Regions from separate parts of the Bacterioplanoides sp. SCSIO 12839 genome, predicted to be linked through region 2. Evidence: predicted binding sites of a transcription regulator. Region 2 holds the regulator's gene; the other holds the start of a gene.
What was found. Region 2 encodes FliA, which starts transcription of late flagellar genes. Its sites were predicted from a motif close to CTAAAGTTNNNNNNNNNNCNGCCGATA; they were not measured.

Region 1 (8,277 bases), 580 kb from region 2:
GATGAAGGCATGCGCCCGAATGCGCCGGTGGATACCGACATCGAATGCCCTAAATGTTCTCGCAACATGCAGATCCGAACCGGTTCAACCGGGGTATTTTTAGGCTGCTCCGGCTACAGTCTGCCACCGAAAGAACGCTGTACTCAGACTCTAAATCTGATTCCAGGTGATGAAGCCATCACCGCCGATGAAGATGAAGAAGCGGAAAGCCGCCGCCTGATGGACAAACGCCGCTGCAAAATTTGTGATGCAGCGATGGACAGCTATTTATTAGACGAAACCCGCAAAGTGCATATTTGTGGTAATAACCCAGACTGTTCAGGCTTCGAAGTAGAACAAGGTCAGTTCAAGATCAAAGGTTACGACGGCCCAACACTGGAATGTGATCGCTGCGGCAGTGAAATGCAGTTGAAATCCGGCCGCTTTGGTAAATATTTTGGCTGCACCAACGAAGAGTGCAAAAACACCCGTAAGCTACTGAAAAGTGGTGAAGCTGCGCCACCAAAAATGGATCCGATTCCGATGCCGGAGTTGGCTTGCCAGAAAGTGGAAGATACCTACGTGTTACGTGATGGTGCTGCGGGCTTATTCTTAGCCGCCAGCCAATTCCCGAAAAACCGCGAAACCCGTGCCCCACAAGTGGCAGAGTTGTTATCACATCAGGCCGAGCTACCGCAGAAGTATCATTACCTTCTGGATGCTCCCCGCGCTGATGGCGACGGTAACCCGAGTGTGATTCGTTACAGTCGCAAGACCAAAGAACAGTACGTCATGACGGAAAATGCCGAAGGTAAAGCCACTGGCTGGACTGCGCATTTTGTCGATAGCGCCTGGGTTATCACCGAGAAGAAAAAAGCCGCTCCAAAAAAGAAAACGGCAGCGAAAAAGCCAGCCGCTAAAAAGGCAAAAAGCTGATTTTTTCGTAGCTAAAGTCCGTTTTATTCATACTGCAATCCGAGAAAAGCGCTGATTAAATTAGTGCTTTTCCCGGATTTTTTCTTTTTCAAAGCCTTGTTAGCGTCAAGTCATGCTCTGATCCGTCAGGCATTTTCTTAATACGACGACCTTAATAACGTTAGACGTTAACAACGACAGGGAAAAGATTATGAAATGGATAAAAACACTCGCCTTTACAACCGCATTGGCTTTAGCACCTCTCTCGCACAGCGACGATGCCACACAACCCGAACAGGCCTCAATTAATATCAATACTGCCAGCGCTGAAGAATTAGCTGAGCTGGACGGTATTGGCAAATCCAAAGCAGAAGCTATTGTCTCCTACCGCGAAAATATGGGGAATTTCACGTCGGTTGAAGAGCTGGTACTGGTTAAGGGTATTGGTGAAGGCATACTGGAAAAGAATCGGGCGTTGTTAGCCACCAGTACTGACTAAGCCCACACATAAAAAAACAGCCTCAATTGAGGCTGTTTTTTTATTAACTGAGAAGATCACAATATTAATCAGCGATTAAGCAATTGCCCCATTCACAACGCGCCAGCAGATAACTGCCATCCGGGCAACGAGCATCATACACTTCATGCGGCCAGTCATTTTTCAGTAATTGTACTTTAGCCCCCGGGCAACCTTCGCGCTTGGTCATTTTTTCGACCACATAAAATGAACGACCATACACCTTGCCGGTGCGAGCCTGTACCGAAGCCTGTTTCATTTTCAGGTCTTCACCACCCGACTGAGCACGTCGCTGCAAACCAACCAGACTGTTGTACAAGGACTCATTGCCGCGTAAATCGCGCTCACCATCGTTGTATTGAGAGAGAATACGATCACACAGACTTTCTTTGTTACTGGTGCTTTGCATTAACTCATCAACTTCCTGCTCAGCTGTTTCAACCACCTGCCAGGTAATCGCCATCGCCATACGGGCGCCGGTTTCAGCACGATCATCGGTCACCGTGATAATGTCATGAGTCAAACCGTAATCGGCACTTTCAACAAAGGCTCCATTTCGCTTCCACCAGTTTTTCTGGGTCATTAACGCTTGCTGCTTGGATGTCGTGCTCACCGTTTTGCATGCATCAACCCAGCTACGCAGACTGGTGTCTGTTTGTAATGCGTAATACACCGCTTCACCCGTTTGTGATAACTGGTTAGAAGCGCAACCAACCAGGCTTGATAAAGCCAGGGCAGCCAACATTAAACGCATAGAATTCTCCTTTTTCAGGTTTGCTGGCCCGAGAGCCATTTCAATAATTCGGAGTGGGTAAATGGCCAGTCCAGTTCCCGCCCATTGGTTTCGTTTTTCAGTACAGGAATGCGGGTACCATATTGCTGTACCAGAGATTCAGATTCACTGATGTCTTCAATATAAATTTCAACCGGCATTGAAGCCGCAACGTCAACGATGACTTGCTGCGCTAATTCACACAAGTGACACGCTTCCGTGCTGAACAATACATACGACATACATTTCTCCGCAAAACGTTCACATTATAGCGAGAATTTTTCGGGAGAAGTCGTTATTTAGCCGCCCGGATATCAAATCAGTTTTGCTGAAATAATCCAGCCAGGTTGGTCGCCGCTTGTAACCCCTGATGGAATTCATTCCAAATGGGCAAGCGATCTTCTTCAGGCAGCAGCTGATTCACCAGTTGCTGTAAGGTGTCCTCAGGCTTTTCAAGTGCTGAGGCTTTATCAATGGCCGCGACATAAGCATCTACATAAGAAGCCAGAGGGGATTTCAGGCTTTCCAGCTGCTCAGTAGGCAGTTGTGGCTGAATATCGGAATAAGCACGTGTTGAGGACGCAAATGTTTGCTGAGTCAGATTCAGACTGAGTGAAGCCAACTCATTACCATCAAACCCCAGCTCCATCGCCTGCTCAAGCGCACCGCCCAAATCACCGGAAAAGAAGCGTTCACTCAGATCCTGTACTGAATCAAATAAGCTGGTTAAAGCCGCTTTTTCATCTTCATCCAGGTTACCCTCAACGGATAACTCATAACCTGATTGACTGCTGCTACTGACGCTGATCTGGCCTGACGCAAATGACGATGAACGGGATTCAGACTGAGCAAAAGATACGGTGACACGATCCCCATCTCGGGTGAAAACCTCCAGAGACAGGCTGTTAGCGACGTTTAATTGCGACTGACCCGCAATCGCGGGAGGTAACCCAGACTGATCTGCCGGCGCGTTGATCTCTGCTAATGACTCACCCGCTGCCAATCGATCCAACCCATCTTCAATCAGGCTACGCCCGGCATCCAACTCTTGTTGCAGCTCCTCATTTAATAACCCACGCCCCTGTAAAATAGACTCACCTTCGGCATAGCCTTTGGCAACCCCTTCACGGGCGGCCGCAACGCGTTCAGCAATTCGTTCCTCGGAAGCTCCAGCTGCGCGCAAGCGCTCAATATCACGACCAATAAAGCCCAACATATTATCGGCTGTTTGTTGTGCTGACTGACGGTCAGCACGGCTGACTTCACGGGCCTCTGCAGATGTTGGCTGTGATACGGTGTTTGTAGCATTTGGGTTGGCCGAAGAGGAATCACGATTAGCAAATGACGGCTTTTCAGAGCTGAGAAAACCAAATTGGCTGGGATTGAGTGAAATGGCCATAACGTAACGTCCGAATACAGTGCTATTACCCTGTTATCGGCTATGCATAGTCATTCTTTAACGAAAAAAGCCGCATCACTGCGGCTTGGTACAACAACATAGACGCTTCAGTAACAAATCGCGCCTTGCTGAAAATCATCGGCAAAATCAACCGACCAACTCACCTGATGATTTTCAAGCTCGTCGAGAACTTCCCGGGTTGTTGAGTATAACAACTGGGTCATTTTCATCGCTTTAAAAGCGGCGCGGCAAGCATGTTCATCCAGTGCCATGGTTTCTTCCAGTGTCATCACACCCGCATCAGCTAACTCATTACGCCAGATATTGGTGTTCCCCACCTGCGCCAGATGATCGACCAGTGGTTTGATCAAGGATAATTTTTCACCAGACATAAAGAACCTCAGATTCATCATTCAGTTTTAAACACCTTACTAAGATGGACTGGGCTCAGACGAAGATAAAGTTCAAAAAATAAACAGTTTAGTGAATTTTTATCACCAATCTGAACTACTGGCTGCTTTTACGCTGGTTGCGGTATTCAACAGGGGTTTGTTCCGTCCAGCGTTTAAAAGCCCGATAAAAGGTACTGGGTTCAGAAAAACCCGTCAGATAGACAATTTCATCAATGCTTTCATCCGTTCCGGCCAGCAAACGTTTAGCCAGGTTGCAGCGGTAATTGGCTAATAGCTGATTAAAGTTGGTACCTGCTTCTGTCAGACGTGTCCGCAACGTTCGCGGTTTGATTTCCAACCGGGCAGCCACATCATCAAGACTGACCTGACCCGTCTCGAGCATTTCACCAAACACTTTATACACTTTGGAAACAATATCCTGGCGTTCCAGTTTAGCCACATGCTCACTGGCCAGTTTTTCATGTAATTGCAACAGCTCAGGTTCTGCATGCGAAGAAGGCTGTGCCATTAATGATTGATCAAAATAGATGCGGACTTCTGCCGCTTCAAAAATCACCGGACATTGAAAAATTCGCTGGTGCTCAGCGTCAGAGCTGGGTTTCTGATGCGAGAAATGAATACGGGAAGGCCGGAAAGCATTATCTGTGACATGCTGAAAAAATTGAATCAATCCCAACACCATACATTCTGACAAGTGCCGCAGAGAAGACGTCAGATCCGTTGCCGTGCCAACACGGATATAAATTTCATCACCCTCGTGCCCAAGACTGGACTGCGATGCATCACTTAAAAGACGCTGGTAATTAAGAGAACGATTTAAACCATCACCAAAGGTAGGGCTGGATAAAAACAGGTACTGCAGCACCTGTCCCTGGTAAGCCGGTAAATGCTCCCCCAGATGCAAACCAATATCCGCGTCACCACTTTCATCTTCCAGCACTTGCCAGAAAACAGGCTGCGCGGCATGCGGAGTCCGGGCGTTCCGGTCAGAAATTAATTCCGGCGTGATCCCCAACCGCTTTACGATGGCCGCCACATCAAGGTCCATCTTCAACATAGCCTGATAAGCCAGCTGAATCATAATGCCTGAGTCACGTAATTCCGCTATTCCACTGGACATAAGTGATTGAATTTCCTCATGAGTATGGCCGGATTTTGCCAGATCAAACCATGTCTGCAAGTGTTATTGACCAATATGACGCACGTGACAAAAGACGTTGCCAATGGGCTTTAGCCAAAGCGCTTTACACTCAATAGCTATTGCTAAGCAGCTAACTCTGGAGTAGCCACTGTGAATCAGGCCAAAACACTTCTTTTTCGGGATGTCCCCGGCATTATCGGTCAGTATGCACGTGCTGTGATGCCCAAGCGCTCAACAACTGACGACCTGAGCTTCCCCTCTCACGAAGCACTGCTGACGCATGTAAAGGTCGACCACAAAAAAGTGGCTGAATACGCCAGGCTCTGTGGCTTTCACGCACCATCTACCGTGTTACCGATTACGTATCTCCATATCCTGGCGTTTCCACTGCATATGGAGCTGATGCTGCACAAAGATTTCCCATTGGCACTGATGGGGCTGGTGCACATACGCAACCATATCACCCAATACCGAGGCATATATGCATCGGAAGAGTTGGCAATTCGTTGTTACTGCTCAGCACACAGACAAACGGACAAAGGGCTGGAATTCGATATTACCAGTGAAGTAACCTCAGGCGGCGAATTAATCTGGAAATCAATCAGTACCAACCTGTCCAAGCAAGGCTCAGGTAAAAATACTTCTCGTCACCAGCCATCAGAGCAACAAGATTATCCGGTACACTCCAGCTGGAGGATGAAAGAGAATCTTGGCCGTCAATACGCACGTATTTCAGGAGACTCCAACCCCATTCACTTATACGCCCCCACCGCTAAATTATTTGGATTTAAGCGTCACATTGCTCATGGCATGTGGACAAAAGCGAGAGCTGCGGCGGCGCTGAACCCTCAGTTAATTGCGGGTCCCTGCTCTCTGGAAGTTGAATTTAAACAACCCATATTCTTACCTGGCAATGTCTCTTTGCACACAGAGACACCGTATGGAGGAGCCTTTTATATTGCCGACTCACAAGGCCAGAAACGCCATTTAAAAGGTTATATCCAGCCACTGGAATGACTGAGACCTGTTAACAAGCTCTGGCCTTTCTCATCGGCAGAGGCATTGGTATGATGGCGAGCCATAAAATAATCAAAACAACAATAATGGACTCGCCAGTTATGATCGCTTCGCCTAAAACAACCATGGCCAGACTTAACCAATCATTCATAACGTGCCTTGTTTGCTTGGGGCTCAGCAGTTTCGCACAAGCCGAAGGGGGCTTTGTCAGCCTGCAAGGGGGCATTACCGATTCTCAGGATATGGATTCTTTTGGTAACGCATTTAAACTTCATTTTGGCCCGAATATTCTCGATCAATTTGCCCTTGAGTTTGGTTTATTAGACATGGGCGAGGCCTCTTATGATGATCCAACGGCCACGTTTGAAGACGTGAGCAGTGACACCCCACCAAGCTTCGACAACGCCTCCCATGGCGAAATTTCACGTCTTCCAGGCAGTGCTGACAGTCCATCAACAGCAACCTTTACAGGCAACTCAACGGTCCACCCGCAAGGCATACTTATTACTTTTCGTTATCGCTTTGACCTGACAAATGATCTCGGCTTTTTTGTCAAAACCGGAGCGAACATCTGGGAGGCGGAGTACACCGACGTTGAAATCACGGCCAATCAGGATCAGACCGTTACCCGACGCGAACTGAGAAAAAGAAAAACGTCGGCGGTTGATCAAATCACCGGGGCAGGTTTTTTATGGCAACCGATATCTGATTTTGCGCTCAGGGCCGAACTTGAGACAACCGCACTGGACAGCCAGGATTTCGAGCGTGTTCGCTTCCAACTCCTGACGATTGGCGCTCAGTACGAATTCTGATCCACAAATTGACTGATGCTTTTTGTGATCACCCTCACATTCAAAGAAAGATCACATAAGTCATCATTTAACTTTGATTAACAAATGTTTATTCTGAAATTGTCAGAATTTTGATAGCAAAATGGTGTAAAGAATAATCGATGCTTTTATCGTAATCCCTCAACCATGGGATTCGTGTAAAAGGGTGTCACCAAAATGCTACCAAAAGTAACAAGAGACAATTTTTGTCACTCATCAAGACGAAAGAATCAGACAGTAATGGCATCTGCTGCATGGCATGGCCATTGCTTTTCATAGCAGGATGACAATTCCGAAGTCTCTGAGTAACGATGAAAACTGTTAAGTGGTTCATCGGCTAAAAATAAAAATCAGGCGTTTAAAATGGAACAAGGTTACTTATCAACTGCGTTAATAAGGCCATTGCTGGAAGCAACCGGATCGGCTTTTTTTAATGAGATGGACGAACACAGCGATGTTGTACAGAGAGTACTGAAACAGCTTCGTGACCCCGACACCCTGATCAATAAATCCGATGCCGACTCACTGATTACTCAGTTGATTCAAACCACCGGTGACGAAGCTTTGTGTGTTCAGCCAACACACCGTTTCAGCACCCATAGCAGCTGCCAGTTACAGCACCTGTTTTTGTGCTGCAATACATTACGAGAAGCCTTGTATTATCTTGAAAAGTTTTCACCTCTGTTGAGTGATCAGCTGGAAGTCCAGGTCACACGCACACGTGACAACACCATCAAAGTTAAGCTGCCGGTCTCAGACGACTACATCCTCACCAGCGAGCGTCATCGCACGGAAATCATCATCAGTACCTTACTGAACTGGCTCCGACAGCTGTGTGGTACCGAGCTGCAAATCAGTGCCATCACACTGCCTTTTCCGGAAACCCAATACCGTTCGCAATATGAAAAATCCTGGCGAACACAGGTAGGATTTAATGATCCTGAATGCTCAATTCAGTTTCATAGCCAGTGGCTGGATGAAGGGTTGCACAATACCAACCCTCATATCCTGAAAATGATGAAGCGCGAAGTTGAAGAACGCTATCGTAAACTGGCTCGCTCAGGCTCATTAGCAGAGCGTATCCGCAAAGCACTGAGCCAAAACAAAATCCGTTTAAACGCTAATCAACAGGAAGTGGCTGATTACTTCCATATCAGTGCACGCACGCTCAATCGTCACTTACACAAAGAAGAAACATCACTGAAGCAGATTATTACCGATGTCCGAGTCGACACCGCTAAGCGTCTGTTGGTCAGCTCAAGCGACAGCATTGAGCAAATTGCACTGCACATTG
Region 2 (8,277 bases):
TCCAATGTCACCCGGGCACCTTCAAAGGTCAGCGAAGAAAACATCAGAATAGGAACCGGGCGCTGCTGCATGATGGTACGTACGGCAGTGATGCCATCCATCACCGGCATTTCGTAATCCATCGTGATCACATCCGGCTTAAGCGACTCGTTTAATTCAACCGCTTCACGGCCATTAGCCGCATCACCAACAACCTCCATACGGCCATCGGCATTAATAATTTCAGAAACCCGACGTCGGAAAAAGCCGGAATCATCCACCACCAGAACACGAATCGTCACTCAAATTTCCTCGATAACACCTCGCTCAGTTGACGAGATAGATTATTAATGCGGCACCCTGTGACACAGGAAAAACCTTATTCAGGCTACTCATCACACGCTAGCGTGATGAGTAGTGATTCAGCATACTTGGAATATCCAGAATCAAAGCAATGCGGCCGTCACCCGTAATCGTGGCCCCGGCCATGCCGGCAGTGCCATGCAACATTTTGCCCAGCGGTTTGATAACCACTTCTTCCTGGCCAATAAGCTGATCCACCACGAAGCCAACCCGTTTGGTACCGACCGACACCACCACAACATGCGCCGTTTCATCGGCTTTGGCATGGGCTTCACCTTTCACTAACCAACGTTTGAGGTGGAAAAGTGGTACCGGCTTTTCACGCACAACAACCACTTCCTGACCATCCACAATATTGGTCTGCGTCAGATCCAGGTGAAAAATTTCGTTCACACTCACCAGCGGGAAAGCAAATGCCTGATCTTTCAGCATCACCATCAGCGTTGGCATGATCGCCAGAGTCAGCGGCACTTTGATACGGATACTGGTGCCTTTACCCATTTCCGAATCGATGTTGATGGTACCGTTCAGCTGGGTAATTTTGGTTTTCACCACATCCATGCCAACACCACGACCCGACACATCCGAGATCTGCTCTTTAGTGGAGAAGCCTGGCGCAAAAATCAGGTTGTAACACTCATTTTCAGTCAGGCGATCAGCCGCATCCTGATCCATCACACCTTTTTCAACCGCTTTACGGCGCAACACGTCAGCATCCATACCACCACCATCATCTTCGATGATCAGCAGAATATGGTCCCCTTCCTGTTCAGCTGACAACACGACGGTACCCACACGTGCCTTACCGGCCTGCTCACGCACGTCTGGCATTTCCACACCGTGGTCAACCGCGTTACGCACCAGGTGAACCAAGGGGTCGGCTAAGGCTTCAACCAGATTTTTATCCAGATCGGTTTCTTCGCCGCGCAGTTCAAGGTTAATTTCTTTCTTCAGCTGACGAGCCAGGTCACGTACAACCCGAGGGAAACGACCAAACACTTTTTTGATTGGTTGCATCCGGGTTTTCATCACCGATGCCTGTAGGTCGCCCGTCACCACATCCAGGTTAGCCACGGCTTTCGACATCGATTCGTCGTTGCTCTTCAGCCCTAAACGAACCAGGCGGTTTCGCACCAACACCAGCTCGCCCACCATGTTCATGATGTCATCCAGGCGCTTGGTATCAACCCGTACCGTGGCTTCAGCTTGTGGAGCACTGTCTTTATCAGCCGGGCGCTTCGCAGCAGGTTTTGCAGCCGCTGGTTTTGCCGCAGCCGCTTTGGGTTCCGGCTTAGGCTGTGGCTTGGGCTCCGCTTTTGGTGCTGGCTTAGGCGCTGATTGGGTTACTTCAGCAACGGACTCTGGCGCTTTTTCTTTAGCGGAAGACTCATCCGCCGCTGCTGAGTGTTTCCCTTTTCCATGTAAACGATCCAACAGCTCTTCAAATTCGGAATCGGTAATCAGGTCATCACCCGATGACGGCGTCGCCGGCTCAGCCGCGACTTCAGGCTCAGCTGCCGCTTGTTTGGCATCATCAGCGCTGATGTGTTTACCTTTGCCATGGATCTGATCCAGCAAAGCTTCAAATTCATCTTCCGTAATTTCGTCATCACCGTCGTCAGCACCAGCAGCACCGTCAACATCAATAAACAGCTCAGCACCATCATCTGCAGCCGGAGCAGTGCCAGAGGCTGCCTCTGCCGGAGCACCATCTAAGGCATCCAATAACTGCTCAAATTCATCGTCGGTGATGTCGCCCGAGTCGCTTTCTGATGGCGTTGGTATTGGTATTGATGTTGACGCTTCTGTAACTGGCGTTTCTTCGGCAACAACCGGCTCAACGGCTTCCGGTTCTGGCGCAACCTCTTCAGCAGCCGGTGACGAGTCACCTTCACCTTCTGGCAATGCCAGCTGATGTAAGCGCTCAATTAACGCGGGATCTGCCGCTTCTGGCTCAGCACCGGAACGCACGCTCTCGAACATTTCGTTGACTGAGTCCAGCGCTTGCAACACCACATCCATCAAATCCGGATTAACGCTACGATTACCATTACGCAAGGTATCGAACACGTTTTCAGCGGCATGACAACAATCAACCAGCGCATTTAACTGCAAGAAACCTGCGCCACCTTTGACCGTGTGAAACCCACGGAAAATAGCGTTTAACAGATCATTATCATCGGGTCGTTGTTCAAGATCGACGAGCTGCTCGGAGAGTAATTCAAGAATTTCTCCGGCTTCAATCAAAAAATCCTGGAGGATTTCTTCATCTGCATCGAAACTCATCCGTTAGCTCCTTTAAAAGCCAAGACTGGATAACAAATCATCAACGTCATCCTGGCTGCTCACTACATCATCACTGTCTTTGTTAATCTGCGGGCCTTCAGCAACAATATCTGCTTCTTCAGCGACCGCCTCTTCAGTGACAGACTCTAAATCCGAATGAGTGATTCCCGTGATGGAGTCAATATGCCCTGCCATCGCTACCAGGTTCACTAACCGGGTTTCCACTTCACGCACCAGTTCAGCCACTTTATGAATGACCTGGCCGGTTAAATCCTGAAAATCCTGCGCCAACATAATGTCGGATAACTGGCCTTGCAGCGTTTGTGACTGCTGGGCACTGTCTTGCAGAAAAACATTGATTGATTTGGTCAATGAACGAAATTCTTCAGGTTTTAATTCTTTATTTAAAAAGCGCTGCCACTGAACCGACAAATCGGCAGCACGATTGTGAATATCAGCTGCCAAAGGCAAACTGGCATCCACAAGATCCATGGTGCGGTTGGCCGACTTATCGGTCATTTCAACCACATAAGCGAGCTTATCCGTTGCGTGTTCTATTTCAGAACCAGCACCAATGGAGTCAATCTTCAGATTTTTAATGGATTCGTGCAGCGCTCGCGTCAGCAGACCAATCTCGTTGTATAAGGTGCGATCACGTAATTCATTCAGATCGTTTACCATGGCAACGGCTTTGCCAAGGTTGCCACCTTCGAGCTGCTTCAACATATTTTCTGCCAGCGAACGAATCTCGGAGCCAACTTCGTGGCTGTCTCCCGGTTCTTTGCTATCAGCTGTGTTATCAGCCATGAGTTTGCCTTCCGGTTAGCCTTCGACGCGTTCAAAAATCTTATCGATTTTTTCCTTTAGGACAGCGGCAGTAAATGGTTTCACTACGTATCCGTTAACACCCGCCTGTGCTGCAGCCACGATCTGATCACGCTTCGCTTCTGCAGTCACCATCAATACCGGCAAAGATTTCAGGCGATCATCCGCCCGAACCTTTTTCAACAGATCGAGGCCCGTCATGCCCGGCATATTCCAATCGGTAACCAGAAAATCGAAGTCTCCGTTTTCCAGCATTGGCAGCGCGGTTGTACCGTCATCGGCTTCTGCGGTATTGGTGAAGCCCAGATCACGCAGTAAATTTTTGACAATTCGTCTCATCGTAGAAAAATCATCAACGATAAGAATCTTCATATTTTTGTCCAAAACGACCTCCACTAATCGACTTTGCACATTCCAAGTCGTTACTAAGATTTAGTGTAGACCTTGTCGGTGCTTTATCCAGAAAGGAATCAGGGATAAGGAGGATTCTTTTACGATTACTGATCAGAAATGGGAAACAGGACAAGTTTCCTTGATTATCAGCAAGTTAGATAAACATGATAAAACAGTGCATGAAGCAGGTTACGACAGGACAAGAGCGGCCAGGTGCTGTTAAGGCTAGTGAATCCAGTCAGTCAAACGGGAACGTAATCGTGCCGCAGCCTGACTGTGTAGCTGACTAACCCGGCTTTCACTAACGCCCAGCACTGCGCCAATCTCTTTCAGGTTGAGTTCTTCATCGTAGTAGAGTGCCAATACCAACTGCTCACGCTCTGGTAACAGCTTAATGGCTTCGGCCAGGTGTTGCTGAAACGCACCGCGCTCAATGCCTTCCAGAGGATTGGGGTTTTCACCCACAAACACATCGGCACCGGATTCGGTTTTTTCCAGCACTTCTTCATAGCTGAACAGACGACAGCCAGCGCTGTCCTGCAATATCGAGTGATACTCTTCCTGAGAAATGCCCAGATGCTCCGCCACCTCTGCATCTTCAGCATCTCGTCCTTTGACACTTTCAATTTGTTTAATCGCATCGGAAATACGGCGGCTGTTACGGTGCACCGAACGGGGTGCCCAATCGCCACGACGAATTTCGTCCAGCATGGCACCACGAATACGAATACCGGCATAAGTTTCAAAGCTGGCACCTTTGCCGCCATCGTATTTACGCGCCGCTTCGAGCAAACCAATCATGCCCGACTGAATCAGATCATCCACCTGCACACTGTCTGGTAAACGCCCCAGCATATGATGGGCAATACGTTTTACCAGCGGTGCATGCTGACGAATCAATTCGTCGACATTATTATTCTGAACTTCGCTATACACCAGACAACTTCCAGCAGACACAAATCAAGCCTCTGTTTCCTGCACCAGCCGATCAACAAAAAATTCCAGATGACCACGCGGTGTCGCTGGCAATGGCCAGGAATCCACTTTTTTCGCCAACGCTTTAAATGCCGTCGACGCTTTTGCCCGAGGGTAAGCATCCACCACGGCTTTCTGGCGCTGTACCGCACGTTTGATGGCATCATCCTGAGGAATCGCGCCAACGTACTGCATGGCAACATCGAGAAAACGATCCGTCACTTTCGTCAGCTTACCGAATAACGCATTACCTTCCTGGGGAGACTTCACCATGTTGGCAATGATACGGAACCGGAACACACCGTAATCCCGGTTCAGTAATTTGATTTGTGCGTAGGCATCGGTGATGGAAGTGGGTTCATCCGTTACCACCATCAGCACTTCCTGCGCAGCGCGAACAAAACTCATCACTGTATCCGAGATGCCCGCGGCGGTATCAACAATCAATACGTCAATATCATCACCGATATCGCTGAATGCCTGAATCAGGCCCGCATGTTCCATCGCATTTAATTGCGACAGTTTTTGCGTACCAGAAGACGCCGGAACAATACGGATTCCACCCGGCCCTCTCACCATCACATCACGTAACTCGCACTCACCCTGCAACACGTTTTCAATGGTTTTGGTTGAGCTGATGCCTAACAGAATATCAATATTGGCCAGGCCCAGATCGGCATCCAGTACCACCACACGACGGCCCATCTCAGCCAGCGAAATAGCCAGGTTCACCGATACATTACTTTTGCCCACGCCGCCTTTACCACCGGTGACAGCGATCACTTGTACGGGATGCCTCGACATATCCGATTATGCTCCTTGTTGAAAACGGGATTGAGTCGCCAGATGCATGGCTTCCGCCGCTTGCCAGCGGGTACGCGCCATACGGGCCATTTGTTCGGCCAGTTTTACCAGCTTATCCGCTTCCGGGTAATGCACATCATCCGGAATATGCGGCCCATCGGTAACAATGGTGACGGGCAGCTGGGTCAAGGCCGCTACACTCATCGCAGGGCCCAGGCTGAAACACTCATCCAGTTTGGTAAATACGCAGCCAACCAGGCCAGCTGCTTTAAAATGTTCATAATTTTCCTGCAGGCAACGCCCCTGACTGGTCAGTGGCAGTACCAACAATTTCTTCAGGCCAGAGCCCGCTCGTTTAAGCATAGACAATTGTGTCTGAAAATGTGCGTCCTGACTGGCTAATCCCGCACTATCCACCAACACCAGCTTTTTATCCTGGGTTTTCAGCAGCGCATTTTTGAGTTCTTTTTCGTTGTGAACTTTGTGCAGTGTCACGCCTAACAAACGTGAGAAGGTGCTGATCTGGTCGTGGGCTGCGACACGATAATTGTCCAGCGTGATCAGTGCGACCGAATCAGCGCCGTGATGAATCACAAACTGCGCCGCCAGTTTACCAATGGTGGTGGTTTTGCCCGCCCCGGTTGGCCCTACCAAAGCGTAACGTCCGCCTTCTTCCAGCAGTTGAGGTGGCGCAACAGGTAAATCGGCTGCGATTAATTTCAATGCCTGTTGCCAGGCTTGTTCCATCGCTTGACCATCATCAATCTGGCTGGCAATGCGATCAGCCCAGGCCGGCTCCAGACCCACATCCTGACAACGCTGCCATAACTGAGACTGCTGCCAGGTCAGAGGACGGCCAGTATCCCAGGCGCTGCCCTGATGGCTGACCATCCAGTTTTTTAGTTCACGTAACTCATCACTCATGGCGCTCATGGCATTGCCATAACGTGCTTCGGAGGCTTTAACCCGCTCCCCCAATGACTGCACTGCACTCAGATCAGCAGCTGGCTTAACCGAGTCTTGTGTTGAAGCCGGTGATGAAGAGGAAGCCGATGCCTGAGCCGGGCGCTGAGAGGTATTGCTGTAGCTTTTCTGCTTCAGCCCCTGCAACACATCTTTCAGCCCTTCTGCTGAGCTGACATCCGAAGAACGGGCGTACTGAAGTCGTTGCTGTTTGTCCAAAGATTGCTCATCAGAAGCATGTCCATCTGACGTCACTTCACGACTGGCTTTTACCGCTTCCAGCTCGCGCTGTAATTCCAGCTGACGGGCGACATCCGGGTTTTCTTCCGATGCCCCTGATTGATAATCCAGCGCCGCCACGACTTCAAACCCTTCAGCCACTTTTTTGCTCGACATAATCACCGCATCGGCTCCCAATTCCTGAGAAACCTTGCGTAGGGCAAGCTGCATATTGGCAGCAACAAAGCGTTTCACTTTCATTATCCAACCCCGTTAATTATGTTGATATCAGCAACCGGCTGATGGCTGTCGGTAAAAAATTAATTGTTCTGAGCGCCCACGTTAGCAACGATGGTAATACTCTTGTTATCCGGTATTTCCTGATACGCCAACACGGTTAATGCCTCGATGCCATTACGGATAAATTCCGCCATTGCCGCCCGTAATTGTGATGTCACCAATAACACCGCCGGACGACCTGCCATCTCTTGCTCCTGTGCCGCATCAGCCAGAGAACGCTGTAACGTTTCTGCCATGCCTGGCTCTAGGATCAGGCCATACTGTGCACCTTGCTGAGCACTCTGCTGTAGTGTCTTAAGCAACAACTGTTCCAGTTGAGGTTCTAAGGTGATTACCGGCAGCTCATCCTCGCTGCCAAAGACACTCTGGACGATCATGCGGGCTAATGACAGGCGGGCAGCACTGACCATGGCGGCGGTATCTTGACTCTGACCGCCCATATTCGCCAAAGACTCGGCGATAGAGCGCAGATCACGTACCGGTACACCATCCTTCAGCAACGTCTGTAAGACATTGAGTAACTGGCTGATGCTAACAGTATTTGGCACTAGTTCTTCGGCCAGTTTCGGAGAGGTTTTCGCCAGCATATCCACCAGCTTCTGAACGTCTTCATGGCCAATTAATTCATGCGCGTGTTTTTGTAATTTCTGGTTGATATGAGTCGCCACCACCGTACTGGCATCAACCACGGTGTAGCCCAGTGTTTGCGCCCGGTCTTTTTGTTCCGCATCAATCCAGAAGGCTTCCAGACCAAACGCCGGGTCCTGAGTCGCCAGACCATCGATCTTGCCAAACACCTGACCCGGATTAATCGCCAGTTCCCGCTCCGGATAAATTTCAGCTTCCGCCAATGTCACGCCCATCAAGGTCACGCGGTATTGATTGGGCATCAGATCGAGGTTGTCGCGGATATGCACAGACGGCATCAGGAAGCCCAGATCCTGAGAGAGTTTACGCCGCACGCCTTTAATGCGATTCAGCAGCTGGCCACCTTGGTTTTTATCCACCAATGGGATCAGGCGATAGCCCACTTCCAGCCCCACACGGTCCACCGGCTCGACGTCATCCCAGCCCAGCTCTTTCACTTCCATTTGTTTAATGGCGGCTTCAGCCTGCTGTTGAGGCGCGGCCAGCGCATTACCGGGTTCAGCCCCTTCGGTAGCGGCGGCG

Region 1: a site for FliA is predicted at 3,617-3,643, ahead of KFF03_RS05965 (DUF5610 domain-containing protein). Genes of this name have one in related genera too.

Annotation. Positions count from the first base shown of each region.
Region 1 covers NZ_CP073745.1:1,275,422-1,283,698, reverse strand. Annotated here, with positions in the region: gene topA (type I DNA topoisomerase) at 1-915, shown strand, start outside; gene KFF03_RS05980 (ComEA family DNA-binding protein) at 1,106-1,393, shown strand; gene KFF03_RS05975 (hypothetical protein) at 1,458-2,165, opposite strand; gene KFF03_RS05970 (glutaredoxin family protein) at 2,180-2,425, opposite strand; gene KFF03_RS05965 (DUF5610 domain-containing protein) at 2,503-3,582, opposite strand; gene KFF03_RS05960 (hypothetical protein) at 3,690-3,974, opposite strand; gene KFF03_RS05955 (AraC family transcriptional regulator) at 4,090-5,115, opposite strand; gene KFF03_RS05950 (MaoC family dehydratase) at 5,287-6,153, shown strand; gene KFF03_RS05945 (outer membrane beta-barrel protein) at 6,204-6,965, shown strand; gene KFF03_RS05940 (AraC family transcriptional regulator) at 7,347-8,277, shown strand, end outside.
Region 2 covers NZ_CP073745.1:698,994-707,270, reverse strand. Annotated here, with positions in the region: gene KFF03_RS03360 (chemotaxis response regulator protein-glutamate methylesterase) at 1-281, opposite strand, end outside; gene KFF03_RS03355 (chemotaxis protein CheA) at 382-2,628, opposite strand; gene KFF03_RS03350 (protein phosphatase CheZ) at 2,641-3,435, opposite strand; gene cheY (chemotaxis response regulator CheY) at 3,451-3,837, opposite strand; gene KFF03_RS03340 (RNA polymerase sigma factor FliA) at 4,072-4,803, opposite strand; gene KFF03_RS03335 (MinD/ParA family protein) at 4,807-5,625, opposite strand; gene flhF (flagellar biosynthesis protein FlhF) at 5,632-7,068, opposite strand; gene flhA (flagellar biosynthesis protein FlhA) at 7,128-8,277, opposite strand, start outside.